3 regions of the Levilactobacillus parabrevis genome follow, and region 2 is predicted to be linked to each of the others. Evidence: predicted binding sites of a transcription regulator. Region 2 holds the regulator's gene; each other region holds the start of a gene.
What was found. The regulator Rex, encoded in region 2, represses fermentation and respiration genes when NADH is low (regulators of the CRP and FNR family bind a similar motif). The targets are predictions, from matches to a motif close to TTGTGAANTANTTCACAA.
Positions count from the first base shown of each region.

Region 1 (10,825 bases), 180 kb from region 2:
GGCGCGCGAGTGCGGCTACCATCAACGTGGTCATTCCGTACTACGGCTATGCTCGTCAAGACCGGAAAGCCCGGTCACGGGAACCAATCACGGCGAAATTAGTGGCAAACATGTTACAAACGGCAGGCGTTACGCGGGTCTTGGCTTTAGACCTGCATGCTGCCCAAATCCAAGGCTTCTTCGACGTGCCAGTTGATCATTTGATGGGCGCGCCACTGTTGGCCGATTACTTCTTAACTAACCACTTGGATGAAGACGCCGTTGTCGTTTCACCCGACCATGGTGGGGTAACTCGGGCCCGGGCATTGGCTGAATTCCTGAAGGCACCGATTGCCATTATTGACAAGCGGCGGCCACGGGCCAATGTTGCGGAAATCATGAATATTATCGGGGACGTCAAGGGTAAGCGTTGTATCATGATCGATGATATGATCGATACCGCGGGGACCATTACGTTGGGGTCACAGGCCTTGATGGATGCTGGCGCCAAGGAAGTCTACGCTAGCTGTACGCACCCGGTATTATCAGGTCCCGCAATCGAACGAATCAAGAACTCACCAATTAAGAAGTTAGTGGTGACGGATTCGATTCAATTGACTGCCGACAAGCAGATTGAAAAGATTCAACAAATTTCCGTCGGTCCCCTGATTGGTCAAGCCATCAAGCGGATCAACGAAAACCGGCCGGTCAGCCCATTGTTCAAGAACCGTTTCCGGAGTCACGAACAATAAAACAGACAAAAAACTTGAGCGGCGCTGGGCGTTGGCTCAAGTTTTTTTCTTATCATTTTTGAAATAAGACCCGTTAGTTACTGGGCTAACGCTGAAGGGAGTTTATGAAATGAAAAGTTGGCAGAGATGGACCACGGGCTGGGTTGCCGGTGGTCTGCTAGTTGCCCTGGCCATGCGCATCTTGGGGCAACCCTTGATGGTGATTGGTAACCTGTTGTTTATGGTGGGACTAGCCTTAGTGCTCTTTGGCCTGATCTGTGTGCTGGCCAAGGGACACATGTTCACTGGCTGGCGGCACAAGCGTAAGAAGGGGCAGGAGCCGCTACCCGGAGAAAAAGTCGACGTGCGACACGTGGCGAGCGTGAAAAATTCACCGATTGTGGTGAATGGTGGTGCGCGCTTCGGGCTGTTAGCCGGCGCTATTTATATCGTTGTTGGGGTTGTTCTGACCTTGTTTTAGGGATTCAGAGGCTTGCTGGCGATGCTGAAAATTAAATCGATTTAGTGATGGGGATGTTGGCCATGGAGCGAGCATCCCTTTTTTGGTTACGCTACTGATTATTGGCGACTGAAGGCGTTGGAAGAAAAGGACGCAAAAAAATTGACCGACTAAGTTAGTGTCGGTCAATCCTAAAATCAAATTAGAGTATTACTTCAAAGCGTACTTCCGGATAGCTGCTGCCACACCATCTTCAGCGTTGGTCAGTGTTACGGCTTGAGCAGCGTCCTTGACCTCGTCGATGGCATTGCCCATGGCGACACCGAGACCGGCGTACTGAATCATGGTCAGGTCGTTTCCTTGGTCACCCAGAGCCATGACCTCATCAGCTGTGAAGCCCAGCTTAGTAGCCAGTTCACCCAGCGTATTCCCCTTGCTGGCCTTCTTGTTCATGACCTCGATAAAGAATGGCGTACTTTGAACCACGTAGTAGCGGTCGCGAACATCTTGAGGGATTTCCTTGTTAACTCGGTTGATGATATCGGGGTCGTCCACAAACATGGCTTTAGAAATGGTTAAGTCGCGATCCATTTCGCCGACTTCGCGGTACCGAATCAGCATGCGTACCAAGTAACTTTCGAAGATTGTGTAGCCACTGAGGTCCTTGTTTGCCGTGTAGATGAAGTCTGGCGTTTCAATCTGGAAGTGAACCTGCATCTTGCGGGCCAGGGCCTCGAGATCGATGTAATCATCGAAACTCAGGGAGTGGTTGGTCATCATCTTGCCGGAGACCGTCTGGGACACCGAACCGTTGTAGGTGATGGCGTATTGGTCATCGCCACTGAGGCCGAGGGCGTCCAGGTAAGGTTGCACCCCAGTCAGGGGACGACCGGTACACAGAACGACTTTGATGCCCTGAGACTTGGCAGCTTGGACGGCTTTAATCGTGGCCGGGGCCAATTCGTTCTTTTCGTTCAGTAAGGTTCCGTCAATATCAATCGCAATCATTTTAATTGTCATGTTGTTCGCAATTCTCCTTTTATGCTAAGTCTGGATTCAACGCGTATTTATAAATGGCCGCCGCCACGCCATCGTCGGCATTGGTCAGGGTGGTCACGTCGGCAGCCGCTTTGACACGGTCGTTAGCGTTTCCCATGGCCACCCCTAGTCCGGCGGTGGTAATCATTGGTAAATCATTGTCTTGGTCGCCAAGCGCCATAACTGCCGCTATTGGCAAGTTGAGGTAGGTGGCTAGCTTCTGTAGAGCATTACCCTTGTTGGTCTGCGGGGCCATGACCTCGATGAAGTGTGGATCGGTGCGAACCACGTAGAAGCGTTGATGGAACGCAGCGGGTAATCGAAGCGCATCAATTTTGGCCACCTCGTCGATATAGACGGCAGTTGGCATCAACAACTGGGGGTCCATCGCTGTGGCCTCTCGGAAACGCAACGGTAAGTGGACCAACTGACTTTCCTTGACCGTATAGCGGCTAATGTCGCGGTCGGCCGTGTACAGGTGCTTGGGTGTGACCACGTGGAAATGAACGCGAGACTTGCGGGCGAACGCTTCGAGGTCTACGTAATCGGCATAACTCAAGGCATTGCTCGCAAGCACTGTTCCCGTTGTGGTTTGCACCAGGCCGCCATTGTAAGTGATGACGTATTGGTCGTCACCGTGGAGGCCGAGGGCGTCGAGGTAGGGTTGCACGCCGGTCAAGGGTCGGCCAGTGCACAAGACGACCTTGATCCCGGTCGCAACCGCTGCCTGAATGGCAGTGATCGTGGCCGCAGTCAGCGTATTCTGTGGATCGAGAAGCGTGCCGTCGATGTCTACGGCAATCAACTTAGGTGTCACCTTAGTCAGAACCTTTCCGATCGATGAGTTGGTCGTTTTGGATGTAGCCGCCGAACTCGTCAAAGACTGGCTGGAAAATTTCAGGAGCATCGTTGCCTGGATTCAACATCTCTTTCGGGAAGAAGAACCGTTGATCTCCGGTAAATTTCCCGCGGATGGCGTTGACCAAGTCAGAGACCGTTGAAAGTTCACGGAGACTGCCGTCTGGTTCCTGAAGTTCAATCTGTGTCAAAGGATGCGTGACTTTGGGATCATAAGCATCATCGTAAGGCAGGTCATAGCTATTGTCGGTGGCCGTGTAGTACTCGGTGTTGAAGCCGACCGAGCGAATCAGATCACGCAGATGCGGCAACTGTTGCTGAGTATGCGCGTCAAAAATGGCACTCTTTAGTGGCTTTCGATCCAAGAAGCGGTGCGCCAGATCGGCCAAAATTTCATCCGGTGATTGCCGCCAGTGAATGAAGTAGGTCGTCAACACGCCATCGTCTAGGTTGAGGTAATCTTCCAGGTCGAATTGGTGGTTGAAGAAGGGCAACAGGAGGTGGGGAATGAAACTTTCATCGCTCTTACCTGCCTGATATAATTCATTGGCGCGGCCGAGTAGGTGATCCAGCACGACTTCCATCGATCGAGAAACCGGGTGGAAATAGACTTGCTGGTACATCTGGAAGCGACTTACAATGTAGTCTTCGACGGCGTGCATGCCATTCATAGCAAAGGCGATGCCGTCCTTGTATGGCCGCATTACCCGCAGAATCCGCGTTAGGTCAAAGGTTCCGTATTCAGTCCCAGTGAAGTAGGCGTCCCGCAAGAGGTAGTCCATTCGATCAGCGTCGATTTGGCTGGAGATCATCTGGACCACTTGTGGATTTGGGTAGGTCTTTTGAATAACGCTGGCTACTTCTTGCGGGAAGGTTGGACTGACCCGCCGTAAAATCTGGTTGACTTCGGTTTTGGGCGAAGTCAGAATTTCAGCGGTAATTGCCTCGTGATCCGTGTGGAAGATATGCTCAAACGTGTGTGAGTATGGGCCGTGGCCGATGTCGTGAAGTAAAGCCGCACACAGCGCGGTCAGCCGTTCGTTGTCATCCCAACCGCCATCACCTGGCGTTTTCGTAGGGTAGTTGCGTTGGAAGTTATCGCAGATTTGGCGCGTGACTTCGTAGACACCCAGTGAGTGGGTGAAACGTGAGTGTTCCGCACCATGGAAGATCAGCGAGGCTGTGCCCAGTTGTTTGATGCGGCGGAGTCGTTGAAATTCTCGGGAATTAATCAGGTCTAAAATAACTTGATGTTGCACGTAAATGTAGTTATGCACGGGGTCCCGGAAAACTTTTTCACGGGGCAGTCGTGCGGTTGCGTAGCTCACAGTGATTCCTCCTGACAATTTAAAATTATTTTTTTTTAGCATCGTTATCGTTCTTACTGGGCCTAGTGTACCAGTTCAGGGGATGAAACCAGAACGAAACGACTCTGAGCAAGCAAGTCTTACATAGCAGTCAAGCGCGGTTGGCGACGGGCCATCTGGGCAGTCTCGCGCGTCAGCGTTGTCGTAAATTGCGGCTCGGCCATCATTGCTGCTAACTTAGCCCGACCGACGCGGAGACCGGCTGTCGAACAAGCGGTGAGAAAACGTTCTTGCGCATCGGCCACGGTCAACGGTTGGTTGAGCAGGGCAGCTGTGGTGGTCATCACGTTAGGATCGACATCAGGAAAATGCCAGTCGTTGGAATGATCGCCCAGACCCGCACGATAGAAGCTGCGAATCAGATCGCCACGCATGGGCTGATCACCGGTGACACTGAGGTAGAGCATCGTGACCAAGGCATTGGTGCTGCGACGCTGGGCAATTCCGGCAATCTTTAGGCCGTTAACGCTCAGGTCGTAGTCGCCGGGACAGTAGGATCGCGTAATTTCATAGTGTTGTAGTGCCAGCTCGGGCCAGGCGGCATCCACGAGACTGGTCATCTGAGCGTAAGCCGCCTCAATACTGGGAATTGACGTGGTCAGCGGGGAAAAAAGTGAAACGTTCAGGACGCCACCATCGGCGACCACGGCCAAACCACCAGAATTTCGAAGAACGTAATCATAGCCATACCGCTGAACGGCTCTAATAGCCGCCGTCAGCTCTGGAAGCCGTTTATCCTTCAGTCCCATGATTACCGTGGGCTGCATGGTCCAGAAGTGCAATATGGGCTGTTTAAGCGTCGGTACCAGGTCTAGCAGAGCATTGGTATAGCCAAAGGCCAGATTTTTCTGGTCAGCCGGAATCGCCGTGGTTACGGTCTGGATACTGTCACCGGGTAAATCGAAGGGTCCCATCATGCCACCTGCTTTCGTGAAATCGTTTCAATGCTCTCATTATACTAGAAAACTTGGGCCACGTCATGGTCTGGACCAATTCTGCTTGATGTTGAGGAAGAGGGTAATTAAAGGTGTCTTCTGGTTAAGTCATAAAACGTATTGTACATTTTGTAGAGTTAAATTAGGGTTGTACAAAAAAACTACCTCCATAGTTGGCATTAATCCAACTAAGAGGTAGTTTATTTGTGAGTCGCTTATAACTTCATACCAATTTTCATTTCTTCGGCTTTTTTTACAATGCGATCTGCTACAACAACATCGAGTGCTGCGGTTCCGACAGTCTTGAAGAAAGTAATATCTTTTTCAGAAGAACGCCCAGTAATATTTTGGTTGATAACTTGTCCAAGCTCACCGCTTATTTCTTGTTTGGTGATGTCTCCGCGCTTAAGTGGCTGAATGATGTCTCCGGCCTCCGATAAGACGCCGTCCATAGTGTCGAAAACTATTCGGTCCGCTTGCTTGAGTAGTTCAACCGGTATTTCACACATTTCTGGCGTGTAAGCACCAACACCGTTGACATGGACACCTTGTTTGACTAACGTTCCATCAAATGTGGGCCGCTTAGAAGTTGTTACAGAAGTGATGATATCGACTTCAGGCACAACAGAGTTAGGATTAGCAACAGGTTCAAATGTTGTTGAGAATGCTTTAGAAAAGTTAAGTGCTGCAGTTTCACAGAACTTCTTTGCACGATCCATGTCTAGGTCCGAAACAAATACTTTGTCGAGGCTACGCACTGTTAGCATGGCTTCCAATTGTGCCATTCCTTGGCCACCAGTTCCAATTAGAAGAGCAGTTTTGCTGTTTTCGTTGGATAATAATTCGGTGGCTGCACCTTGGACAGCACCTGTACGAAGTTGTGTGAGGTAGGTGCCATCTAAAATTGCATTTACAATTCCGGACTGTGCATCCAGAGTAATCATCGTAGCCGGAACGCTGGGCAATTTCTTATCAATGTTGTCAGGATAAACAGAGACAATTTTCACACCCAATGAAGGGTCCGCACCACTGACGTAACCAGGCATGTAAAGACTTTGTCCGTTGTACTCCGGAATGTTGATATTGGTCCGTAAGGGGATGTCAGCTCGACCCGAAGAGTAAAGTGAGAGAGCCTCAGCGTCGGCATCGATGGCATTACGCATGGAGAAGAAAGTTTTGATATCATTTGCAGATAAATATCTCATATTAATAAAAGTCCCTTCTTAAACTGTTTCGGTTGATTTGCGACTATCGAGGTAGAGGCTGATTGCGGAGTAAAGTAGAACAACAATCACAATCCATTGAATGACAGAAGTATTTAAACTCTTAACCAGGTAAACAGCGACTAGCACACCAATGATTCCGAATACCGAAAACATAGTGATTTTTCGTGAATAGTCGTTAAGTTTGATGAATTGCATGCTTCCGATAGAAACAGAGAATGTGCAACCCCCCATCATAATTGGAAAGGCAGCTACAGGATTCATCCCCATGGCGTATACGGTTGCCATAGTTAAGGCATAGGAACCAATTCCAATGTTGTTTAAGGCACCATAGACGAACATCAAGAGGCCAGTTGTCCAAAGCTTCCATCCGTAAAGTTCGGTTGCTGTTCCATTTGAAGGAATCCAACCAAACTTACCGGCTAGGATTAAGCCAGTTGCGACCAATAAACCAATGATAACGAAGATCCGTATGATATGTTCTGGTAATTTCACGACAAAACGGGGTCCTAAGTAGGCACCAATTACTTGGCAAATAATAGCGACTAATAAGGTTTTAACACCAACTGTGATTGTAGAAATGTAGGCAAGGGACATGACGAATACAGGGATTACACATTGTGTATTTAAAGTACCAGGAAGCTTTTTCATGGAAACCCATTTAGCCTTGGGATAGAGGGCCGTCGAAATTGCAAAGTCTGAGATCCCAAATGTGGATAGAAAATAAATAACAATTTGTGAAAGCGGCGTCCAAATGGGGCTTGCCGGTTCTTCCATGATTTCGTGACGATGTTTAAGAAGGTCACGAACAAGAACAAAGATGAATAGAAAGTTGATTGCAATGATAGCAATAATTAGAATTTTTTGCATAATGAATTCCCTTCTTTATTTATCGAAGTAGATATTACGAACGCCTTCCAAATTGCTGCCGAATTTTTCTTCAGCCTCATCGTGCAAAATAGTCAGTGTCCGGAGATTATAGGCGTCGTGGAGGACATACTCCTGTGCCAGAAAAACCATGGAACTATTTTGAGTCCAAATTACATCGGTGTTGCCTGAATCATTGGGGAGTTTTCCGTAGGTAACAGCATTAGAATCACTCACTACATTTATCCAGCGGCCACCGTAGTCTAAGATCTTGTCCGCTTCAAAAAAATGTTTATAAAATCGCCTAAAGGGCAGGTTATATCGATGATGATTGCTGAATAAGATGACAACGAATTTGTGAAGACGGCTCTCGGCATCCGCAAGTGCTTGGGCTAGTTCATCGGTTAGGTCTTCAGAGTAGATTTGAACGTACAGACTTTCCTTGGCATTTCGAATTTGAAACAAGGCTTTTTCGAAGACTTGATCATAAGAGTTAACAGACCAAATCAAACTGGAATTATCATCGGGACGCAAATTCTTAAGTGATTTGTGGATGCCTTCTATATCTTGTTTGCTGTCACGTTGTAATTTGGAGACCAATTCTTCAACTGGTAAAGCAGTGTAAAGTGATTTTTCATCCTTAGACTGAAGGACTAATCCTTTGCTAGTCAATGAAGATAGCACATTGTAAACCTTTGAGCGAGCTATTCCAGCTTTACCGCTGATTTTATATCCTGTAGATGCGTCCATCTGTAGGAGAGAAACGTATACCTTGGCTTCGCTATTGGTTAAGCCAAATTTACTGAGCAGTTCAGTGACTGATTCCATATTTAATACCTCTTTTTTAATAGTAGCTACCATTGGGTACTATTATATCCGGATATTCTTAAAAGTCTATACTTTGTGATAGAATATATAAACATTCACAAGCTTATTTGAGAAATACAAAAAAATATAACATCGCGGTTTCATTGCTGTATAGATGTTTATTCAACCTAATGAGTGGTTAAATGAGTGTCTCTAATTAGTACGCATTTTCACAAACAATAAGGTGTAAACTGGTTAATATTTGTCGATTAGCTGACTAGGATTTAGGCGAAGATAGTTTCAGCAGATTCTATCGTTATAAGTTTCATGTGTTCGTACTGATTCAGAAGTTAGTTAAAAGAGCATAATAAGTAGGCTTTCCGTGGGAAATGAACTATAATTAACCCAGACAATTCGCGGAAAGGAAGTGTGCAGATGGATCAACTATCAGCGGGGGTGCCCGTGATGATTCACTTGGAGACCCATATCAAGCAAAATGATGACGTTTCCGACTACCAGTTAGACGTTGATGGTCAGCTGGTCCAGATGGGAGCCAACCTGTACTTGCGGTATCTGGAACCCGATAATGAGACCGGGGAGCAGACGCCAGTGACGATGAAATTTACGCCGGAGGGTGAAGTTCACCTGACGCGAAACGCCGAGGCGGAATTGCGCCTGCATTTCATCAGTGGCAAGCGCGTGACAGCCCGGTACAACACACCTTATGGCATCATGCCAATCGAAACGGTCACGCCGTATCTGGAGACCAGCTTCAAGGAAAAGCCATTTAGTGGAAATGTGAAGATCGACTATCTCCTCTATGCTGGGGAAGAATTAGTCGGGAACTACAAGATTAGATTGCAATTTACGGCATAAGCGAGTATCATATTTCGTAGACTGTGGAAAGGACGTGCACCAGTTTGGAATTAAAAGTCTTTGAGGGCCAGAATAAAAAGGAATTATCAATGATCGAAGTTGCTCACGCCATTTTGTCACAACATGGCGATGTGATGGCTTTTGCCGACTTGGCAAACGCCGTCCAAGCATATTTGGGTGACAGCGACGCGGAAGTTCGTGACCGGCTGTCCCAATTCTATACGGATTTAAATGTCGATGGTAGTTTCATTTCTCTGGGTGATAACCTTTGGGGACTGCGAACTTGGTATCCGTTTGAATCCATCGATGAAGCAACGGTTCACGCCGAGGAAGATGAAGATCAACCTAAGCGTAAGAAGCGTAAGAAGGTTAACGCCTTCTTGGCTGACACGACCGATGACGATGATGTGATCGATTACGATGACGACGATCCAGAAGACGACGATACCACCACCTACGCCACTGATGACGACGATGATGATAGCGCCACTGGGTCTGGGCCAGATCTGGGTAAGTTACAGACCGGCTTGGGCATCGATGACGATGACGAAGAAGACGATACAGAAGACATCCCTGATGGTATCGAAGATCAGCTTTCTCAAATGGAAGCGCCAGATGATGACGATACTGACAATCTCGACTTTTCCGCCGATGACGACGAAGCCGACGATGACGATGATGATGACGAAGAACAGAAATAAATTTTTTCTGTTCGCTTGACCTCCAGTCTAAAAACAGGTACTATATTTTTTGGGCTCCCTGCTACTTGTAGCAAGGACAACTGGACGGTGAAGTAGCTCCCTATTCCGAATGAATAGGGAGCTTTTTTATAGTTTGAAACCCTAAATAATCTTACAAGGAGTTTGCACATGACCAAATATATTTTTGTGACTGGCGGCGTGGTTTCATCACTAGGTAAGGGGATCGTTGCTGCTTCCCTAGGACGGCTGTTGAAGAACCGTGGGTTAAACGTAACCATTCAGAAATTCGATCCGTACATTAACGTGGATCCCGGCACGATGAACCCTTATCAACATGGGGAAGTCTTCGTGACCGACGATGGGACCGAAACGGATTTGGACTTAGGTCATTACGAACGTTTCATCGATAACAATCTGAACAAGTACTCAAACGTGACGACTGGTAAGATTTATTCAGAAGTTTTGGAAAAGGAACGGCGTGGTGATTATCTGGGAGCAACTGTGCAAGTGATCCCGCACATCACCGGCATGATCAAGGAAAAAATCATGCGCGCCGGCAAGACGTTGGGCGCTGATTTCGTTATCACTGAAATCGGTGGGACCGTTGGGGATATCGAATCCCAACCCTTCCTGGAAGCCATTCGGCAAATGAAGTCCGAAGTGGGCGACGAAAATGTCGTTTACATCCACACAACGTTGGTTCCGACCCTGCACGCGGCTCACGAAATGAAGACGAAGCCTACGCAACATTCCGTGCGGGAACTCCGGAGTATTGGGATTCAACCCAACATTTTGGTTGTCCGGACTGAAAACCATATTACCGATGACATGCGGCAAAAGATTGCGCTGTTCTGTGACGTGCAACCATCCGCGGTTATTGAATCTATGGATGTACCGACCATCTATTCCATTCCATTACGCTTACAGGAACAGGGCTTAGATCAAATCGTCTTGGATCACTTCAAGGTTGACGCACCGAAGTC
Region 1 is NZ_CP168688.1:2,175,585-2,186,409, reverse strand. Features, by position in the region: gene ACEPSU_RS10275 (ribose-phosphate diphosphokinase) at 1-731, shown strand, start outside; gene ACEPSU_RS10270 (DUF3899 domain-containing protein) at 841-1,191, shown strand; gene yidA (sugar-phosphatase) at 1,381-2,190, opposite strand; gene yidA (sugar-phosphatase) at 2,210-3,025, opposite strand; gene ACEPSU_RS10255 (HD domain-containing protein) at 3,027-4,394, opposite strand; gene ACEPSU_RS10250 (lipoate--protein ligase family protein) at 4,514-5,350, opposite strand; gene ACEPSU_RS10245 (ornithine cyclodeaminase family protein) at 5,584-6,573, opposite strand; gene ACEPSU_RS10240 (sulfite exporter TauE/SafE family protein) at 6,592-7,461, opposite strand; gene ACEPSU_RS10235 (TrmB family transcriptional regulator) at 7,477-8,286, opposite strand; gene ACEPSU_RS10230 (DUF1934 domain-containing protein) at 8,701-9,141, shown strand; gene rpoE (DNA-directed RNA polymerase subunit delta) at 9,186-9,842, shown strand; gene ACEPSU_RS10220 (CTP synthase) at 10,011-10,825, shown strand, end outside.
Region 1: ACEPSU_RS10235 (TrmB family transcriptional regulator) is a predicted target of Rex. The motif match lies at 8,360-8,377, and genes of this name have one in related genera.

Region 2 (10,825 bases):
AACCGCTACCTTTTATAAGTCGGCCTACAAACCAGGCGGCGACATTATCTTCTGGTTTCTGAATCCAGCGACGATCGCCTTTGCCATTCCGCTGTACCGACGTAACGACATCGTCAAGCGTTTCTGGCTCGAAATTACCTTGTCCCTCATCATTGGTCTTGTGGTTTCCCTGTTCTTTATCTACGGAGCTGCTCGCTTATTGGGCTTGAACGACGTTGGGATTGCCTCCATGTTACCACAAGCTGCCACGACCGCGATTGCCATGCCAATTGCGGCGGCTACGGGTGGGAATGCGGCCATCACAGCTATGGCCTGCATCCTCAACGCCGTCATTATCTACGCACTGGGTGGCTGGTTGGTTAAGTTCTTCCGGCTCAACAATGATCCCATCGGCGCTGGCCTCGGTCTAGGAACCGCCGGCCACACCGTAGGTTCCGCCAAGGCTTTACAATTGGGGTCCATTCAGGGTTCCATGGCTTCAATTGCCGTCGTCATCATTTCAATTGTGGTTGATATCGTCGTGCCACCTTTTGCCGCCTTTATGGGCTTAAAGTAACGCGAATCGAAAGAGCGTAGACCAATCTCTCACTCTTTTTTTGACTAAATTTCATCATTTGCCGCCGAAACCGATGGCTTGTGAAAAAATAGTTATCCTGAAAAGCTTTTTGAAACCTAGTCTGGCTACTTGCAGACCTATATCACTGCACAAGCAAGCGGACAAACCGCGTCATAACGCAGATTGTCCTTGTGCATTCCGCTCAAATCCCATATAATGATTATGAACGATTGAGAGCGGTTTCACAGCTAGTTTCATTCTGCCTCTGCCAAGGTTTTCTTTGTGAAATCTCCTCAATCGCCGTAGCACGCTTCGTGCTTGAAAGGAGATTTTATCTTGGCTTCGACTAATCACACCACACCATCAGAGACTGTCGCGGAACAACCGACACCGATTCTAGGCCAAATGAGCATTTTCGCTGCCATCTTATTTGTGGCAAGTCTCATTTCGCCTCTGTTCCCAGCCTCCCTTCCCGTACCTACGCCAGTAATCGGGATTGTTATTCTCTACATTTTACTGGCCACTCACATTCTAAAATTACGTAACGTTGAAAAATTCGCTGACTTTATGATCAGCCTGATTGCCTTTCTCTTCGTCCCTGCCGGCGTCCAACTCGCCGCGAGCCTCGATATCTTGAAGACCCAGGGACTCCAAATTACCGCGGTTGTGCTCATCGCCACCATCGTCATGTTGGTGCTGGTCAGCTACACCGCCGTCGGACTGATTTGGCTTCGTCAGCACCTGTTCCGCCGGACAACAGCGGCCGAACAGGAGTCGACCCTTTAGCGCCTAAATAAAGAAGGTTATAAAATGATTATTTTAGCGGAAAACCCCAATTTAGCGTTGTGGGGCAAATGGCTCGGCGATGGTCTTGGAACCAACGCCGACGGCTCCACCGCTGGTAACGCCATCTTTGGCATCTTCTTGTCACTCGTCGTTTACTTAATCGGCCAATGGCTCTTCAAAATCAGCAAGGGCTTCTTCCTCTTCCAACCCCTCTTCGTGGGGATGGTCCTGGGGATCTTCGTCCTCTTTCTCCTTGCCAAAACCTTTGGCACAACCACAGCCAACTTTTACCGGTCCGCCTACAAACCCGGCGGCGACATCATCTTCTGGTTCTTGAACCCGGCGACGAGTGCCTTTGCCGTCCCGCTCTATCGACGGAACGACATTGTCAAAAAGTATTGGCTCGAAATTATTTTGTCGCTAATCATTGGACTCAGCATCTCGTTATTAGTGATTTACGAGGCCGCTAAGCTCATTGGTCTCGACCAGGTAGGAATTGCTTCAATGCTGCCACAAGCAGCGACAACGGCCATTGCAATGCCGATTTCCAATGCCATCGGTGGTGTCGGCGCGGTCACTGCGACCGCCTGCATCTTGAACTCGGTCATCATCTACGCTCTAGGTGACTGGCTGGTCAAATTCTTCCGAATCGACAAAGATCCCATCGGTGCTGGGTTAGGGCTGGGAACCGCCGGACACACGGTCGGTTCAGCTAAAGCCGTTCAACTGGGCTCAATTCAAGGATCCATGGCTTCGATTGCCGTCGTCATCATCTCAATCGTCGTCGATCTCCTGGTTCCACCGTTCGCCTCTTTAGTTGGCTTGCGTTGATTCACCTACCACGCTCATCACACGGCAAAAATGACCCGGTCCCCCAATCGTCAACGGTTGGGGGACCGTTTTTTATAATCCGCCACACCAACCGTTCACATCAAAAAGCCCCCCAAAGCCAAGTTGGTTTTGGAGGGCGAAGTCACTACTCTTTCAAGTGATAGTTATAAGTCGATACGATAATATTTTCCCGCGAGTTCAACGTCGTCCGTAAGCGCAACGCCGTTTGGTTATGCAGGATATTCTGCCATGGATGCCGCGGCACGAACTGCGGCACTAAGACCGTTGTCGTGAAGTTCCGTTCAACCGCCCGTTTGGCGATCACGTCACAGAACCGCAACGTTGGCGTCGCAATAGACCGGTAGGACGAGTGAATATCCACGAACCGAATGTCCGGGAACTCTTCCTTGAACTCCTGCGCCGTCTTGTGTTCCTTCTCTGGATTTTCATCGAAGGACACGTGCATCGCGATCACATAATCCCCAATAGATCGGGCGTAGTTGATGGCACCAGCCGTCACCCGCGTAATATTGCTGACCAAGACAATGACCGTTGCGCCGTCATACTCGTGCATATCCGCCTTCGTCTTCGCCGCTACCCGCAGTTGCCGGGCAACTCGCTTGTAGTGCTGATGAATTCGGTTAAACAGCAGGAGTAACAGTGGCATGATGATCAGGTATGGCCAAACATTGGCAAAGCGGATGAACAACAGAATCAGAACCAGCGCTAGTGAAATCAACGCACCGATAAGGTTGATAAACGCCTTTCCCTGCCAGAAGCCCTCACGCGTTCGGAACCAGTGAATAATCATTCCGGATTGTGACAGGACAAATGGCACGAAAACCCCGATTGCATACAGCGGAATCAGGAGCGTGGTTTGTCCATGGAAGATGAAGATCAGGACGATGGCCCCGACAGCCAGAGAAATAATCCCGTTGGAGTAACCCAACCGGTCTCCCCGGTCCAAGTACGCGTGTGGTAAGAATTTATCCTTGGCCAGGTTATACGCCAGAATTGGAAATGCCGAGAACCCGGTATTAGCCGCAACGGCTAAGATCAGTGCCGTAGATAATTGCAGAACATAGTAGATGACCCCGTGACCGAAAACGCCGCTCGCAATCTGTGAGAGGACCGTTTGGCCAGCCTGTGGTCGAACCCCCATGTAGTAACTGAGGAACGTGATGCCACCAAAGAAGATGGCCAGGATCGTTGCCATAATGGCCAGTGTTGCCGCCGCATTGTGACTCTTCGGTTTCTTGAAATTTGGCACCGCGTTACTGAGTGCTTCCACCCCGGTCAGGGAGGAAGACCCGGACGAGAACGCCCGCAAGAACAGCAACAGCGTCATCCCGGAAACGGACCCACCCAACTGCGCCGAAGCGTGGTAGGTAATATTGCCCGTCACGATGTTGTAGAAGCCGACACCGATCATGATGAAGATCATCAGAATGAAGAAATAAACTGGCCCCGTCAGGAACGCTGCAGACTCACGCATCCCCCGTAGGTTTAACAGCATGATCCCAATCACAATCAGGACTGAGATCAACACCGAGTATGGCGACAATGCCGGAATCGCCGAGGTAATGGCCTCGGTCCCAGATGTCGTTGAAACGGCCACGGTCAGCATATAATCGACCAACAGTGATCCCCCGGCAACTAACCCTGCCGATTGCCCCCAGTTCGTGCTGGCAACCACGTAGGCGCCACCACCGGACGGATAGGCATGAATGATCTGTTGGTAAGAAAGCGTGATCGCAAACAGCAGAATTAAGACCAGCGCCGCAACCCACAATTGATACATCAGGGCCGCTGCAGATAAGGTGATTAAGACTGTGGTAATTTGCTCAGTACCATAAGCCACGGAGGATAACGCGTCAGATGACAGTAAGGCTAATGCCTTAAACTTGGTCAACGCCTGACCGCCTTCATCCATGGTCTTTAGGGGTTTACCAATTAAAACCCGCTTTAAATAACGCCACATGACTACTTACTCCTTATCTCCATAAATAATGAAAACGGGCCTACACCCGCCTTTTAAAGTCTCTATAATCGTTTCAATTTCAAACGCAAACGTAATTCTACTACAACTAGCTCAACAATACCACTCTTGTTCAGCTTAGCAACTAAGAAAACTGCAAACGGTGTGGTCGCATCAATTGACTGCCCATTCAACATTGCCGACCAGCGGCAAAAGAAAGCGCTTCACAAATTGGGCGCTCTCGTTGTGAAAATTCACCAACTTTGCCCGTTCTAATCTTGCCTGACCACGACTCTTCCCAGCTTACAATGCCCTAACCGAGATGACTAATTTAATCTACCGTACAAACTCGCTTAATTTCCGTCCCATCTGCATCCCCCATTTAGCCCCTCTATATCCAGTAAATATCAAGCCCAATACGACTCACAAACGCCGTTACGAAACCATTACGGGTCCGCACAGTGCCCCGGTGAAGACAACCGTCACCTACAAGTCATCCGTCAACAAGTGTTCTGTTCGCCAGCAACTGAATCTTTCGAACACGGCTAATCAACCTATAAGCAATTTATAGTATACTTACACTTAAGGGGGGAATTCGACGATGACAACGACAATCAACGGCGTCACCTTTTTCCAAGACAATCTATTGGCAACACGGTCGCATGAGAATCAACTCATGCCCTATACACCAGAGCTTGATCGGCTCCTAACACAACGACGCATCTATACACAACCCCGGAGAACTGCGCAGCCACGAATCCCATTTGGTCGGATGATCTGTGTACCAACGGGTCTCCAGGCCGAGGCCTACAGTATCTTTCTCACTGGCTGGCATTTCTTTAGTATGGGCGCTTTCAGTTCCGCTAACAGTGCCCTACCGGTAAACACCATTGTTGGCCGCTACTCATCAATTGCCAGTAATGTGAACCGCATGCAAGGAAGCCATCCAACCAAGCGATTTACCACGTCAATGTTGACGTACAGTCACTCAGTGGATGCCTTCAACGACTACTTAGCAGATACGGCCAACACGTTCAAGCGCGTACCCAATCCCGTTCCAAATGCCGGGCCAATTGTCATCGGCAATGACGTCTGGATTGGTCAGGACGTACGCTTCGCCCCCACCGGGATTACTGTGGGTGACGGGGCCGTGATTGCGGGCGGAGCTGTCGTCACCAAGGACGTGCCCCCCTATGCGGTAGTGGGCGGTGTCCCCGCGCGCATTCTCAAGTTCCGTTTTCCCAGTTACATTATTGAACAACTCGTTAATCTGAAATGGTGGCAGTACGGCTTCGGCGACTTCCACGGTGTGGCTCCCGATGACGACATCGAAACCTTCATCGATACGGTTGGCACTCTCGTAGCAACCGGCGATCTTCAACCCTTTACACCACCGACGACGACCTTTACTGACCTGGCTACGGCCGGTAAGCTCAACGTCTAACCCACTAATCTAACACAAAGAAGCCAACCGACAATCGCCGGTTGGCTTCTTCAATTTCACACTAGCAAGCTAGTGATTTAATGTTTACATCATGCCGCCCATACCTGGGTTAGCAGGAGCTGCAGGTGCTGGGTTGTCTTCTGGCTTGTCAGCCACAACGGCTTCAGTCGTTAACAACAGAGCGGAAACGGATGCAGCGTTTTGCAGAGCAGAACGGGTAACCTTGGTTGGGTCGGTGATACCGGCCTTAACCATGTCTTCGTAGTTGTTGTCGGCAGCGTTGTAACCAATGCCTTCCTTTTCACCCTTCAGGTGTTCAACAACAACGGAACCTTCGACACCGGCGTTTTCAGCGATTTGACGAACAGGTTCTTCCAAAGCACGGAGAACGATGTTAACACCCGTCAATTCGTCGCCTTCAGCTTCAACCTTGGCAACGTCCTTGATGACGTTGATCAAAGCAGTCCCACCACCAGCAACGAAGCCTTCTTCAACAGCGGCACGCGTTGCGTTCAAGGCATCTTCAATGCGGTATTTACGTTCCTTTAATTCAGTTTCAGTTGCGGCACCGACACGAACAACAGCAACCCCGCCGGCTAACTTAGCCAGACGTTCCTTCAACTTGTCACGGTCGAAGTCAGAAGTCGTTTCTTCGATTTGGCCCTTGATTTCAGCAACCCGGGCAGCGATTTGATCCTTGGCACCAGCACCTTCAACGACCGTGGTGTTGTCCTTGGTAACGTTGACCTTTTGTGCTTGACCCAATTGATCGATCGTCGTGTCCTTCAAGTTAAGACCTAAGTCATCGGTGATGACAGTCCCACCAGTCAGAACGGCGATATCTTGCAAGGTAGCCTTACGACGGTCACCAAAGCCAGGAGCCTTGACAGCAACAACGTTAAAGGTCCCACGCATCTTGTTCAAAACCAAGGTAGGTAAGGCTTCACCAGTGATGTCATCGGCAATGATCAAGAGTGAACGGCTTTGTTCAACAACGGATTGCAGTAATGGCAAAATGTCTTGAATGTTAGCAATCTTCTTGTCAGTGATTAAGATGTAAGGGTTGTCCAAGTTAGCTTCCATCTTGTCGTTGTCGGTAACCATGTATTGTGACATGTAGCCACGGTCGAATTGCATCCCTTCAACAACGTCTAAGCTGGTATCAACACCACGAGATTCTTCAATCGTGATAACCCCATCGTTACCAACCTTTTCCATAGCATCGGCAATCAACTTACCGGTGTCTTGGCTAGCAGATGAAATTGAAGCGATTTGGGCGATATCGTCCTTGGTCTTAACGTCATGGGACATCTTGTGTAACCCATCAACGGCGGCCTTCGTAGCCTTTTCGATCCCGCGACGGATACCAACAGGGTTAGCACCGGCAGTCACGTTCTTCATACCTTCGTTGACGATAGCTTGCGTCAAAACAGTGGCAGTGGTCGTCCCATCACCAGCGATGTCGTTGGTCTTGGAAGCAACTTCGGAAACCAACTTAGCACCCATGTTTTCGAAGTGATCTTCGAGTTCGATGGACTTAGCAATCGTGACACCATCATTCGTGATGGTTGGGTTGCCGTAGCTTTGTTCCAAAACGACGTTACGTCCCTTAGGTCCAAGGGTAGTCTTAACCGTATCAGCTAACTTATCAACACCGGCAAGCATCTTGCTCCGGGCGTCTTCAGAAAATTTTAATTCTTTAGCCATTTTAAAAATTCACCTCATACTAAAATTTTTGAATTATCTTGGATAGTCTTCTTAAGTGGAAACTGGATTAGTCGACGACTGCGACTAAGTCCTTTTCGTGTAAAACAAGGTAAGTCGTGTCTTGGTACTTAACTTCGGTACCGGAATACTTATCAAACAATACCTTGTCGCCAACCTTAACAGCTGGGGCTACCTTTTCGCCATTGTCTAACACACGGCCATCACCGACAGCTACAACGTTTGCCGTTTGTGGCTTTTCTTGAGCGTTACTTGCGAGCACAATGCCGCCAACCGTGGTTTCTTCTTCTTCTGGTTGATCCAAAATGACGCGGTCTCCTAATGGTTTTAACACTTGAATCCCTCCAATGAACTTACTTATTAGCACTGTTAGCACTTGACTAACATAAGTGCTAATCAACAATATCTAATATATGGTTTTTCCCTCTAAAAATCAAGGAATTTGACAAACAAATTCCTTGATTCAGCACCCCCACCACGCGCTATCCGGTGTGGCTGAGAGGCTTAGCGAATTTTACATTTTCCAGATAACAGTTGCTTCGGTCTAGATGTCTTTTCACATTAGATGAGAACTGTCGCCTACGACTGCCAGGAATTCTGCCGCTGTGGGGACCGCTTCCAGCCAAGAAACGGGCTTCCAGCTCGGTTTAGAACCTCGCGAAGTTCGCGTGAGTTTCCAAACACGTCCCGCACTGTAAGACCGGGAAGGCCCAAGCGCCCGGACTAACACCGCCGTCACGGCTGGCATCATCCCTGGCCTCCTCCGGCTAAATACGCTTTTATCCTAAAAATTGACTGAGCCAGCCGCGGGGGCGGTGTTAACTGGCAATTTATTCTGGAACCAGCTTACACCACAGGTAACTCTGAAGACTCGTGAATTTCGAGGCTTCAAATCGAGTGAAAAGACTGACGATTTCCCAATAGTAAGCCGATCAGTCTAGACATTCTGTTCTCAAAATGCAAAATCCCATCCTAGCTTCGCTCAAAACTAATCATTGATCTTATCTAACTTCAGTAGCCTATTCAGAATCCAGAAAATCTTAGTCGACTTATAGCTTATGGTAGTATCCACTCCACTTGGGGCTATGATGGTTCTGAAGTTACCTTAGTCGGAGGCTACCAGGGATGGCGCCAACCGTGACGACGGCGTTAGATCGGGCGCTTGCTCTTTCCCGATCTTACGGCGTGGGACGTGTTTGGAAACTCGCATGAACCTTGCGAGGTTTCAAACCGAGCTGGAAGCCCGCCCTTTGGCTGCAGGCGGCCCCCACAGTGACGGAATCCCTGGCAACCGCAGACGAAATTGATAAGGACAATCAAAAAAAATCGCAATCCCCAAATGAGGACTGCGATTCAACCATTAACTTAAATTATTGTAGTGTTCCAGGAAGTAGATCAACGTTTGAAGCTCGTTGGTCAAGTCCACGTTTTGGACACGGACACCCTTTGGCACGGTGATCCGCAGTGGTGTGAAGTTCAAGATACCTTTGACACCGCCAGACACGGCTTCATCGGTTACCTCTTGTGCCACTTGGGATGGAACGGTCAAAATGGCCACTTCAATCTGTTGTTCTTCCAACTGCGTCCGTAGATCCGTCATCGGATAGATGGGAACCCCACTTTGAATTGTGTTGGCAATCTCTTGCTTCACGTCAAAGGCGGCGCTGATTCGCACGTTGCTGTCCTGATGGAAGTTGAAGTTCAACAGGGCGTGACCTAAGTTTCCGACCCCAATCAGGGCAACACTCGTTAAGCGGTCCTGATTCAAAATCTTCTTAAAGAACTTAATCAAACTTTCAACGTCGTAACCATAGCCCCGTTTACCGAGGGCCCCAAAGTACGAGAAGTCCCGACGAATTGTTGCGGAATCGACCTTAACGGCTTCGGACAATTCAGTCGAAGACACCCGGGTTTTGTCGGCATCAAGTAAAATATTAAGGTAACGGTAGTAGATGGGCAAGCGCTTGGCGGTCGCCCGGGGAATTTTTTGTTCTGTCAAAAACGAGACCTCCTAATCAAAGAAACTGGCTATCGTTCACAAGCGATAGCCTCTTATTTAAATAATTGTCTGGATTGTGAAATCAACTTTCTTATAGATTATAGCATAACCGTTCATCTTGTGAAAGAATTTGCAAGTTTTTTTCACTATTTAAATCGTAATTTCGGTCTCTCTCGAGAATATGCTAAAATAGTGGGTATCAGTGTCCGCTATCTCCCCTTATCATTGGGACCATTTTCACCCGACAACAGGGATAACGGCAACTTGCTTCGGATAAGCGGCAGCATTTAACGCCGTGCAAGCTAGCCAATTCGTAACAGCGGCAACTTCTAACGTAACTTTAACCCTAAAACTAACACAAAAAACCACTAAAGGAGGTTGGCTCACCGTGATTCTTTTACAAGTCCAACAAGTTACCCGGCGCTTCGGTGCCGCCGTCCTATTCGAAAACGTCAGTATGGACGTTCCTGAACACGGACGGGTGGCCCTCGTCGGCCGCAACGGTGCAGGGAAATCAACCCTATTAAAAATGATTGCTGGTGAAACCACCCCAGATGTCGGTCAGATCACGACCAAACGCGGCTTGACCCTGGGCTATCAGGCTCAGAATGCCGGTCTCGCGTCAACCAAGACTGTCTGGAACGAAATGCTCAGTGTCTTTGCTAAGCTCATCGCCATGGAAAACCGGATGCATGAATTGGAACAGCAAATGAGTGACCCAACCGTGACCGCCGATCAGGAACGGTTCGCACAAGTTTCGGCGAGTTACGATCAGCTCCAACAAGATTTCAGCGACCAAAACGGCTACGGCTACCAAGCCGAAATTCGTGGTGTGCTCCACGGATTTGAGTTTGACGAAAGCTACTATGATAAGCCAATTAATGAACTTTCTGGTGGCCAACGGACGCAATTGGCCCTGGCTAAACTGCTACTAGAACGTCCCGACCTCTTGATCTTGGACGAACCCACCAACCACTTGGACGTTGAAACGTTGACCTGGTTGGAAGGCTACCTGCAAGGTTATCCCGGTGCCATCCTCGTCGTCTCCCATGACCGGTACTTCCTCGATCACGTGGTCAACGACGTCTACGACATGGCTCATGGTGGCCTCGACCACTACCCCGGTAACTACTCGCACTACATCGCTGCCAAGGCAGAACGGTTGCGCTTAGCTTGGAAGGAATACGACAAGCAACAGGCCGAGATCGGTAAACTGGAAGACTTCGTCAACAAGAACATCGTCCGGGCATCCACCACTAAACGGGCTCAGGCCCGACGCAAACAATTAGAAAAGATGGATAAGATGGACCGACCAGAAGGCGACGAAAAAGCTGCCCGTTTCAGTTTTCATCCGAAGCGCCAAAGCGGTAACGTTGTGCTGGACGTCGTCAACGGTGCTGTGGGTTACGATGGCCAGATTCTCGCGGCCCCCGTTACCTTAGATATCAAGAAACATCAGGCCGTTGCTATTGTCGGTCCCAACGGTATCGGTAAGTCCACCCTGCT
Region 2 is NZ_CP168688.1:1,994,119-2,004,943, forward strand. Features, by position in the region: gene ACEPSU_RS09440 (LrgB family protein) at 1-556, shown strand, start outside; gene ACEPSU_RS09445 (CidA/LrgA family protein) at 893-1,342, shown strand; gene lrgB (antiholin-like protein LrgB) at 1,367-2,173, shown strand; gene ACEPSU_RS09455 (APC family permease) at 2,319-4,154, opposite strand; gene ACEPSU_RS09460 (CatB-related O-acetyltransferase) at 4,753-5,595, shown strand; gene groL (chaperonin GroEL) at 5,680-7,302, opposite strand; gene groES (co-chaperone GroES) at 7,370-7,654, opposite strand; gene ACEPSU_RS09475 (redox-sensing transcriptional repressor Rex) at 8,681-9,319, opposite strand; gene ACEPSU_RS09480 (ABC-F family ATP-binding cassette domain-containing protein) at 9,708-10,825, shown strand, end outside.

Region 3 (10,825 bases), 620 kb from region 2:
AATCCGAAAAAAGCAACAGATTAGTCGGCGTGAAAGCGCATTATCGAGTACAATATGGGTAACGAATCGGTAAAGGAGGACGCCTAAATGACAGAACGTTACCTGCCACCACTCGACCAGGGTTTAACTGCGGTCGAAGTGAAACAACGGGTGGCTGACGGGTTAAAGAATGACCCATTACCACCGTTAACGCGGAGTGTAAAACAAATATTTAGAGATAATTTATTAACGCTATTTAATTTAATCAACATTCTGCTGGGCGGCCTCGTGCTGTTCACTGGCAGCTATAAAAATTTGCTGTTTTTAGGTGTCGTGATTTTTAACACCGGGATTGGAATCTTTCAAGAAATTCGGTCAAAACGGCAAGTCGATAAACTCGCGCTACTTTCGGAGGCCCAGATCAATGTGTTGCGAGATGGCGAGCTCACGGCGATGCATCAGGATAAAATCGTCCAGGATGACCTGCTCGCGATTGGTCGTGGGGATCAGCTGCCTGTCGATGGATTAGTCCGTGAGACAGCCGGGATGGAAGTCGACGAATCCCAGATTACTGGGGAATCGACGCCAATCATAAAGAATACCAATGATCAGCTGGTTTCGGGGAGCGTCATTCTCGGTGGAAAGGCCATCGTCCAAGCCACCAAGGTCGGCAGTGGCAGCTTCGTCAAACAGCTGGCTCATTCGGCTAAGCAAAAACGCCGTTCCGCCAGCCAACTTCTGATCATTATTAACCGGATTATTAAAGTGTTGACCTTTGCCATTATTCCTTTGGGAGCGGCGCTGTTCGTCTCCGCGTTGATGCGGGGGCAGGACCAAAACCGCGCCATTCTGGGGACAGTTGCTTCGATGGTCGGTATGATTCCAGAGGGGTTAGTCCTGTTGACGTCGGTGGCATTGGCTGCGGGGGCCTTTACCCTGGGTCGTCGGCACGTTTTGGTTCGGGAACTCCCTGCCATTGAAGCATTGGCGCGAGTCGATGTGCTATGTTTGGATAAGACTGGGACGATCACCAATGGTAAGTTGGAATTGGACAAGGTTGAAGCCATTGGTAGTCGGTCAACGGATGAACTGGGTGAAACGCTGGCGCAACTGGTGTCGGCAACGGGGGATGACAACGAAACAGCGACGGCAATCAAGAACGCGCTGGGAACACCAACCGTCACGTCACCAGAAGTCTTGCCGTTCTCCTCTGGACGTAAGTGGAGTGGAGCTCGGTTGGCCACTGGGGCTTACGTCATGGGGGCGCCGGAGTTTATTTTTGATAACGTGCCAGCTGATGTGAAGCAACGAATCCAAACGCTCGCCGCGCAAGGCTATCGGGTCCTGTTGCTGGCTGAAGTCACGGCATTAACGGCACCCAAGCCCACTAATCCGGAGGCAATTGGTCTGATTTTGATTACCGATGAATTGCGGCCGCGGGCCAAGGATACCTTTAGCTTCTTTGCCAATCAGGATGTGGCGCTGAAGGTCATCTCCGGGGACAATCCGGTGACGGTTGCCAGTATCGCTGGTCGGGCCGGAATTGACGGCGCTGATCAGTTGGTCGACATGAGTCAGGTCGGGGCAGAACCCGACTATGATCGACTGGTTGCGGACTACAACGTCTTCGGTCGGGTCACGCCGCAGCAGAAGCAGGGACTGATCAAGGCCTACCAAACGGCCGGGCATACCGTTGCCATGACTGGGGATGGAGTCAACGACCTGTTGGCGCTGCGCCAGTCGGATTGTAGTATTGCGATGGCCTCGGGGAGTGAGGCCACGAAGAGTCTGGCGGATTTCGTGCTGGTCGACTCTAACTTTGATGCGATGATCAACGTCCTGAATGAAGGGCGCCGGGTTATTAATAACATCGAGCGGGTGGCCTCACTCTACCTGATCAAGACCATGTATTCCGTGGTGTTGACGCTGATCTTTATCTTCATGAGCCGTAGCTATCCGTTTGAGCCGATTCAGCTAACACCAATCTCTTCACTGATGGTTGGAATTCCAACATTCTTCCTAGCGCTACAGCCAAACTACGCGCGAATCGCTGGCCGTTTCATGAAGCAAGTCATGGAGGTTGCCGCGCCGGCAGCCGTCTGTGTAGTGGGCTACATTCTGGTCATTTTGGCATTGGGCACGCAGTTTGGTCTGAGCTTCGCCACGACCTCTACGCTGAGTGTCCTGATGACGGGGCTGATCAGCCTAAACGCCTTGATTATGGTGGCCCGGCCGCTGAACCGGTTTAAGATCGGGCTGATTGCCCTCATGGCGGGACTCTTCGCCGTCGTCTTCCTACTGTTTGGTCCGATCTTCTCGCTGGTTAGCCTGTTGAATTGGAAACTGGCTCTGATTTACTTACCACTGATGATCAGCGTGTACCCAGTCTTCATCGTAGTTCAAGAAGGCTTAGGCAAACGGATCTTGAGTCGTATTCGGTGGCGGTAAAGGTTGATTATTGGTGCAATGAGATTATCCCAAAGCACGGATGTTGGCCACTCTAAAGCTGATAAACCTAACTACAAAAGTAACGCGGTCAGTGCACAACTCGTCCACTGGCCGCGTTTTCGTCTTAACGCTAGCTGAAATAACTTAATCTAGTTATATCTAGTCACTAGAACTAGGTAATATGCTATAATGAAATCAAGAAATAGAAGGGCAGGGAAGAAATATGGCTGATTATAATCAATATACCCGTTGGGAAAACCAGATGCACAAAGCGAAGTTGCCACGATGGGATGATTTACCAAAGTTTGACCTCTACATGGACCAGGTGACGGCCTTGATCAACGATATTCTGGGACCATTAGGTATCGATACCATCACGCCGGCAATGATCAATAATTATGTGAAACATCACGTAATCCTAGCGCCCGTCAAGAAGAAGTATCAGACGATGCAGTTGACGGATATCTTGATGATCAGCCTCCTTAAACCCATGTTCCAAACGGATACGGTGCGCTCCGGGATTGACCAGATCACGGCCGGAGATTACCCCAAGCAAGCCTATGATAACTTCATTGGCCAGTTGGAAGACCGCTTGCACCATTTAGGTGAGGAACAGGTTCAACCCGCTGCCAAGGACTTAAACGAAAAGTTGATGCAGGTTGCGGTCGATGCCGTAGTAGCCCGGCTGCAGTCGGAAAAACTACTGCACTTGATTAAACGTCCGCTCCGAAAGATCGAAAAAAGTAAATAAGCTTTAACGTAAAAAAGATGCCTGACTAGTTATAGTCGTGAAGTGAACCCTTAAAGTTGGACACAGAATTTACGCTGCCTTCTGGATGGCGAGTTCCCGGTATTTTTCCGGGGACTTGCCATCCAGTTTTGTTTTGATCCGACGTTTATTGTAAAAGCTAATCCAGTCAGTCATAGCTTGAGTCAAGTCTTCCTTGTTCTCAAAATGCTCATCCATAACTTCGACCTTCATGATGTGGAAGAATGATTCAACTACCGCATTATCTAGACAAGTTGCTTTGCGTGACATGCTTTGAAATACGCGATGTTCTTTGAGTGTTTCTCGCCAGAATTTATGTTGATACTGGAATCCCTGATCCGTGTGGACTGTTGTTCGATAACCTAATTTTGGCAGTCCTTCCAATGCTTCTCTAAGCGGCTTTAGGGCAAATTCTACTGTTGGATGGTCACTGATGTTGAAGGCTAAGACTTCGCCTGAGAAGAGGTCAATCACTGGTTCTAAATAGACACGTTCACTTTGGCTCATACCACCGTATCGAAATTCACTGACATCTGTAACGAGTTTTTGATAGGGTCGGTCCGTTTTGAATCGTCGGTTCAACCGATTAGGCGCAATTTTACCAACGGATCCTTTGTATGAATTATATTTACGTTTTTGCCGATTGTACGCTAAACAAAGCCAATCATGCTCATGCATTAGACGCAAGACTCGTTTATGATTCACCGTGAATCCATGCTCCTGTAAAGCTTTAGTTAGTCGCCGGTAACCATACTTCTTGGTGTACTTAGAATCTTCCTGCCGGATCTCATCGATTGCCTGAATGATTGGAGAATCATCCAGCTTTTCACGCTGACGATGTGAGCGTGCGTAATAATACGTACTTCTTGGTACTTTGACGACCTTGAGTAGGAGCTTGATGGGCACTTGAAAGACCTGCCTTAACTCGGTCACTATTTGCGAGATTTCTTGTCTGCTGACTTCTTCTGAGCTAAGGCATCGAGTTTTTTTAGGTATTCATTCTCAATCTTTAACATCAAGTTTTCTTGTTTTAATTGCTTCAATTCATCGGCGGTACTGGAGTTATTGCGACTCTTTGAAGGCTTCGTTTGCTTATGTTTAGCCATGATTTTAGGCTTTCCTCGCTTCCGTTCAAGGCCAGCGATTCCTTGCTCCTCAAAGCGCTTCTCCCATTGCCAGATGGTGCTTGGCGAAGATAGATTGAAGTGCAGAGCCGTTACCGGAAGCGAGGCCTGATGTTGTTTTCTCCAGTTTAATACATCAACCTTGAACTGACTAGAATATTCTGGCTTCTGATCCTTCAGCTTCAATCCAGCTATACCGTATTTCCGGAAGCGACTAACCCAAAGAAGGATAGTTTCTTCCTTGCTGATACCATGTTTTCTGGCCAATGAGGTTGATCCAACTCCACTCAAATATTCAGTGACGACCTTAATTCTAAAATCTAAATCAAACTTAACCATAGTAAAACCCCCAAGGTTGGACTTTCTGTCCAACCTTGGGGGTTCACTTCATCGGGCATCTTTTTTCTATACGACTGGTTAGAGCTTACTGCGTCTGTGTCTCTAACGTTAAGTCGTTCATAAATGTTAACAGGAGGTTGGCGTAGCTCGGATGATCCGTGTTGTCCTTAATTTCCTGCTGAATCAGGTGGAGGTTATTGGTGATGACGCCGTTAGCCCCAATAAACATCATCTGATCCATGCTGGTAATATCATCGATATCCCAGGCGTAAACCTTCTTATGTTCGCGGTTAGCCTGCTCAATGAAGGTGTCGTTAAGCGTGGTTGCCTCCATGGTGTAAGCGTTGGCCCGTGTGTGAGGAAAGGTCAGGTTATACGGCATGATATAGCTGACAAAGAGGTCAGGATGCTCCGTCTTCAGCCGGTTCATAATGGAGTAACTTAGGGTGTGAACCTGCTCGTGATTGGCGAGGATACGAGCACCGAATTGCCGGTAAAACCGTTCGGGGAGGTCCTTGGTGTCGGCACCGCCAGTTTTAATTTCAATTAGTAATTTTTGATGGTGCTTGATTGCCGTGTTGAGGTAATCATTGAAACTGGGAATCTTTGCCTGGTAACCATTTTCGGTGACCGTGACGTTAGTCAATTGCTTGAGGGTCATAGTCGAGACTTTGCGTTTGAGATTGGCGAGATTTTTTAAATTAGCATCGTGCATGACGACAAACTGATGGTCCTTCGTCATTCGAATATCCATTTCAACGTAATCCGGCCGTTCCTGGCTGGTCTTAACCATGGCGGGAATTGTATTTTGGACGCCGTTGCCGTTGTCCACGCCACGGTGGGCAATCGTCAGTGGTCTACTCATGGTCAACCCATTCAGGTAGATCAGGTTGAATCCGACTAGGGCGGCGCTAATGGCCGCTAGACCAGTGATAATCAAGAGACGCGTTCGTAGCCGGGTCTTGGCGGGCTCACGAAAGCTGAACAGAATGGATGGCGCGGGTTGATGCGCGTCATGACTACTGAGAATCACCATCATAAAAATCACGGTGGCGTAGCAGACGATGAATTCCGTAATCACCTCCATTAAGAAGAGATTGATGGTCGCGGTGACTAGGGCAATTCCCGTCTTATCAAAGAGAACTTGGCCTACATAGATGGTCATGTAGATAGCGGCGACAACGATGCTGACGATGACTAGGGTCACGATAATTTTGAGAAAATAGTTCCAGAAGTGACCGCGAGTGCGTTGCCAGCTGAGGCGAATGGCATCACGGCTGTGATAGTGGTCGATCATCATCAAAGGGAGGACGGCAATCAATCGAATTCCCAGATAAGCCGCGCCAACGTAGAAGATACCCAGGAGGATGGCAAAAGCGTTGTTGGCCATGAGGTAGCTGATAATAAATGCTGGAATCTTAGCCTTATTGAGCAGTGGGGTCGTAAAAAGTTCGCTCCCAAAGGGCATGATCACGATGAAGTAGCCAATAAAGAAGAGAAAAGTACTAGGCGAGGCCCCGGCGATGCTACGAATGGTATCGCCTAAAACGCCCAGCATGGTTTGGGGCCGACCGTGACGGATGTTGGTTATTCCCAGAAGTAGGTAGGCAAACTGCCAATAGATCAAGGTCGTAATGGCGAGCAGAATGACGATCAGCCCTAGGATGGCTAGGGGATGATGGATCAATAGGGCGCCAATATTGGTATAGGAGACGTAAGGTACGTGTTGCCAGCGCATCAAAGCAGCAGTCAACCAGGTAAAGGTAGGCACCGCAATGTAGCTGACAACCAGGTTGGTTAGAAAGACTAGGGTGACGTAACTACCCCAATGATGGAAAAAGTGGCTGTTCGCGTCACGCCAGAAAGCTAAGGGTCGCATAGAAATCACGCTTTCAAATTTATTTACGATTTACGGCTAGCTGGCATGGCGTGCTTTCACCGTGCGCAGTGGCCGAACTAGAGATTTTTCATGTCTTAACTGTAGCATAATCGTTGCACCGCCGGTATGGAAACTGCCCAGTTGGTGGAAAAAACTTGGCGAACACAAGAGTTCAGTGGCGCAACTGCCAGAATTATGAAAGAAAAGTGATGGGTTGTGATTTAAAATACATCAAAAAATTTCTGAAAAGTTTTTTAAAAATTGTGTATGCGCTTACATTCTGTATCGCTGTAAGCCTTGCTGGCGGCGGGTTTGTTTGTCAGTCCAACTAGTTGTGATTTTTTTAACATAAACCTCTTGCAGAATTTTAAAAAGGTGATATGATTTAACTCGTGAAGAACTTAACAAGATGTTTTCAAATGGAGGCATAAAAATGTTAAAAGACGTGAAAGAAAATCCAAAAGTAAAAAAAGAAGAAAGTGCGGAAACCGTTGATCAAATGATCGACCGGTTGACCGCTAAAGCCCACGACGCGCTGTGCGCCATGGATGACTTTACCCAAGAAAAAGTTGACCACATCGTTCACCAAATGGCGATCGCTGGGTTGGACCACCATATGGAATTAGCCAAGGCGGCCTTTGAAGAAACTGGCCGTGGGGTGATGGAAGACAAGGCCGTTAAGAACATGTTTGCCACTGAAGAAATCTGGCACTCCATCAAGAACGATAAGACGGTCGGTATCATCAAAGATGACCGTGAACGCCAATTGATTACGGTTGCTGAACCTCTGGGAATCTTGGCCGGGGTAACGCCTGTCACCAACCCAACGTCAACGGCAATGTTCAAGTCATTGATCGCCGTTAAGACGCGGAACCCAATCATCTTTGCCTTCCACCCACAAGCACAGAAGTCTTCCGTAATGGCTGCTAAGGTTGTCCGCGACGCTGCGATTGCTGCTGGTGCTCCAGAAGGTGTTATCCAGTGGATCGACAAGCCTAGTCTGGAAGCCACGACGGCATTGATGAACCATCCAAAGGTTGCTAGTGTCTTGGCTACCGGGGGTCCCGGCATGGTTAAGGCCGCTTACTCAACTGGGAAGCCAGCCTTAGGGGTTGGTCCTGGTAACGGTCCAGCTTACATTGAAAAGACGGCCAACATCAAGCGTTCTGTCTACGACATTGTGCTCTCCAAGACGTTTGATAACGGGATGGTCTGTGCTTCTGAAAACAGTGCCGTGATTGATCAAGAAATCTACGACACCGTTAAGAAGGAAATGGAAGATCGTGGCGTCTTCTTCATTAAGAAGAGTGACGAAAAGGCCTTAGCTGATGCAATGTTCCGGCCAGAAGGCGGGGTCAAAGGACCTATCGCAGGGATGTCCGCACAGAAGATTGCTGAAATTGCTGGTATCAAAGTTCCAGCTACAACGAAGGTTCTGGCTGCTGAGTTGAAGGGTGTTGGGCCTAAGTTCCCACTTTCACAAGAAAAGCTATCTCCAGTACTTTCTGTTTACAAGGCCAAGAGCCACGAAGATGCGTTCAGACTTTGTGATGAACTTCTCCATTTCGGTGGTTTAGGTCACACGGCCGGCATTCACACGATGGATGACGACTTAGCTACTGACTTTGGGATTAAGATGAAGGCTAGCCGGGTGCTGGTCAACACGCCATCCGCTATCGGTGGTATTGGGAACCTCTACAACGAAATGATTCCTTCATTAACGTTGGGGACTGGTTCGTGGGGTAAGAACTCCGTATCCCATAACGTTTCCTCATTTGACCTGTTGAACATCAAAACGATTGCAAAGCGGCGAAATAATATGCAATGGATTAAATTACCTCGAGTTTACTTTGAAAAGACGTCTGTCCGTTACCTCGACGATATGCCTGGCATCAAGCGGGTCTTCCTGGTAACCAGCCCATCCATGGTTGAACTGGGTTACATCGACACTGTCTTAAATGAATTGAAGCGTCAACCAGGTGGTATCGAATACTCCCTGTTCTCCGACGTTGAACCAGATCCAACGACTGACACGGTTGAACGTGGGGTCGCTCAGATGCGGACATTTAAGCCAGATACGATCATCGCCTTAGGTGGTGGGTCACCAATCGATGCTGCTAAGAACATGTGGTTATTCTACGAAGATCCTAACGCTAGCTTCTTCGGTGCTAAGCAGAAGTTCTTGGACATTCGGAAGCGGACTTACAAGTTCCACAAGCCTCACAAGGCACAATTCGTTGCAATTCCAACGACGTCTGGGACTGGTTCAGAAGTAACGCCATTCTCCGTTATCACGGATTCCAAGACGCACGTGAAATACCCACTGGCTGACTACGCTTTGACGCCTGACGTGGCGATCGTGGATTCACAATTTATCCAAACGGTACCAAAGAAGACGGTGGCTTACTCCGGATTAGACGTGTTAACTCACGCCATCGAATCCTACGTTTCCGCAATGGCTTCCGATTACACACGGCCATGGTCATTACAAGCCATCAAGTTGGTTATGGAAAACCTGACCAACTCCTACAATGGTGATGTGACGGCGCGTGAAGAAATGCATAACGCTTCGACACTTGCCGGGATGGCCTTTGCCAACGCCTTCCTCGGGGTGGATCACTCGATTGCCCATAAGTTAGGCGGGGAATTCGGCTTACCTCATGGTTTGGCTATCGCCATCACCTTGCCACACGTTATTCGTTACAACTTCAAGGAACCAACGAAGCTGGCTATGTGGCCGAAGTACGAGTACTTCCGTGCTGACGAAGACTACGCCCAAATCGCTCGTTACCTGGGCTTGCCAGGGAACACCAAGGAAGAACTGAAGGAAGCCTTAGTCAAGAAAGTTATCGACTTGGCGCACTCAGTTGGCGTTACCTTGAGCTTGAAGGCTAACGGCGTGGACAAAGCCCACTTTGATAAGGTCGTTGACCACTTAGCAGAATTGGCCTTCGGTGACCAATGCACGACTGCTAACCCTAAGGAACCATTAGTTTCTGAATTAAAGCAAATCATGATTGATGAATACGACGGTAAGAACGTCGAAAAATAAGGTTTAGCCGGGAACGGTCACTCTGAATGGAGTGGCCGTTTTTGTGCTATCTAAAGGAAAATTGGGGAGCAATCTGCTGTAAATTTGCGCTTTAATTGGTGCGTTTCTACTATAATATAGCAATAATCATTACCGTTAGTCCCTAAACAGCGTTATGCTTAGGGTGTCAAATTAATCTGAGGAGGAATCATTATGCCACAAACAAAAACAGCAGTTGTGTACTTCTCTGTATCAGGACGGACCCAGACGGCCGCCGAAGCGGTGGGGCGATACCTGCAGCTTACCCCGGTTCGGCTAAAAGCTAGGGATCCGTACCCTACGACAGGCTTCCAGCAGTTGGTCGCGCGGACCGATGCTGAGAATGAGCAGCGTAAGTTACCTGATTTTGACCCCGTCGATGTGAGTCAAGTTGAGACGCTTTATTTAGGCTTCCCAACCTGGTACCATCAGCCACCACGTCTCATTCAGAACTTCTTGACGACCACTCAGCTGGCTGGTAAGACGGTGGTTCCGTTTGTGACGAGTGCTAGTAGCCGGGTAACCGAGAGTTTGCCGTACCTGAAGGAGTGGGCGGAAGCTGGGAACTTTAAGATTCAAGATAGCTTTACGGCGAATACGCCGGATGAGATTGCGACCGGTTTGAAGGATGATTTTCCCTTATAAAGAATGCGTATTGTTAGCGGTAAGTTTTGCTGAAGTGGATAATTTCAGTGAAATTTGCCGCTTTTTAGGTCCCTAATTTAGACATGATTTCCGAAAATTTTCAAAAACATTCGGAAAAATGGCGTATTTTCATCGAATTATCATTAAATATAATAAAAAAGTCTGATTTTTCAGTGCAAAACGCACTTAAAAACGGCCCTCGTTTTAGCTGAAATGGGTAAAAATTAGCTGATTAAAGCGTTTTATATTACACTACCATTACAAATATTACGGAATGTCATAATGTAATATTTTTCTTAACCTCCGCGTAATCTAACATCAATTTGAATGTAATACCTATCAGTTATTCTAATATCCGTTAAGCAAACAAAGGAGGACATTCATTTCTTATGAATATCAAAAAAGCTTTAGTTACTACTTTAGGAACGGCCGCTATTGTCGGTGCCGGTTTCTTCGCTACTACTGAAACGGCTAACGCCGATACTGTTACGGTCAAGCAGGGGGATTCTGTTTGGTCATTAGCTAACACGTACAAGACGTCCGTTAACGCCATTGAAAAGGCCAACAGCCTT
Region 3 is NZ_CP168688.1:2,615,235-2,626,059, reverse strand. Features, by position in the region: gene ACEPSU_RS12125 (cation-translocating P-type ATPase) at 88-2,427, shown strand; gene ACEPSU_RS12120 (DUF1836 domain-containing protein) at 2,651-3,178, shown strand; gene ACEPSU_RS12115 (IS3 family transposase) at 3,248-4,129, opposite strand; gene ACEPSU_RS12110 (helix-turn-helix domain-containing protein) at 4,129-4,659, opposite strand; gene ACEPSU_RS12105 (glycerophosphoryl diester phosphodiesterase membrane domain-containing protein) at 4,745-6,538, opposite strand; gene adhE (bifunctional acetaldehyde-CoA/alcohol dehydrogenase) at 6,972-9,590, shown strand; gene ACEPSU_RS12095 (flavodoxin family protein) at 9,783-10,253, shown strand; gene ACEPSU_RS12090 (LysM domain-containing protein) at 10,643-10,825, shown strand, end outside.
Region 3: adhE (bifunctional acetaldehyde-CoA/alcohol dehydrogenase) is a predicted target of Rex. The motif match lies at 6,871-6,888, and genes of this name have one in related genera.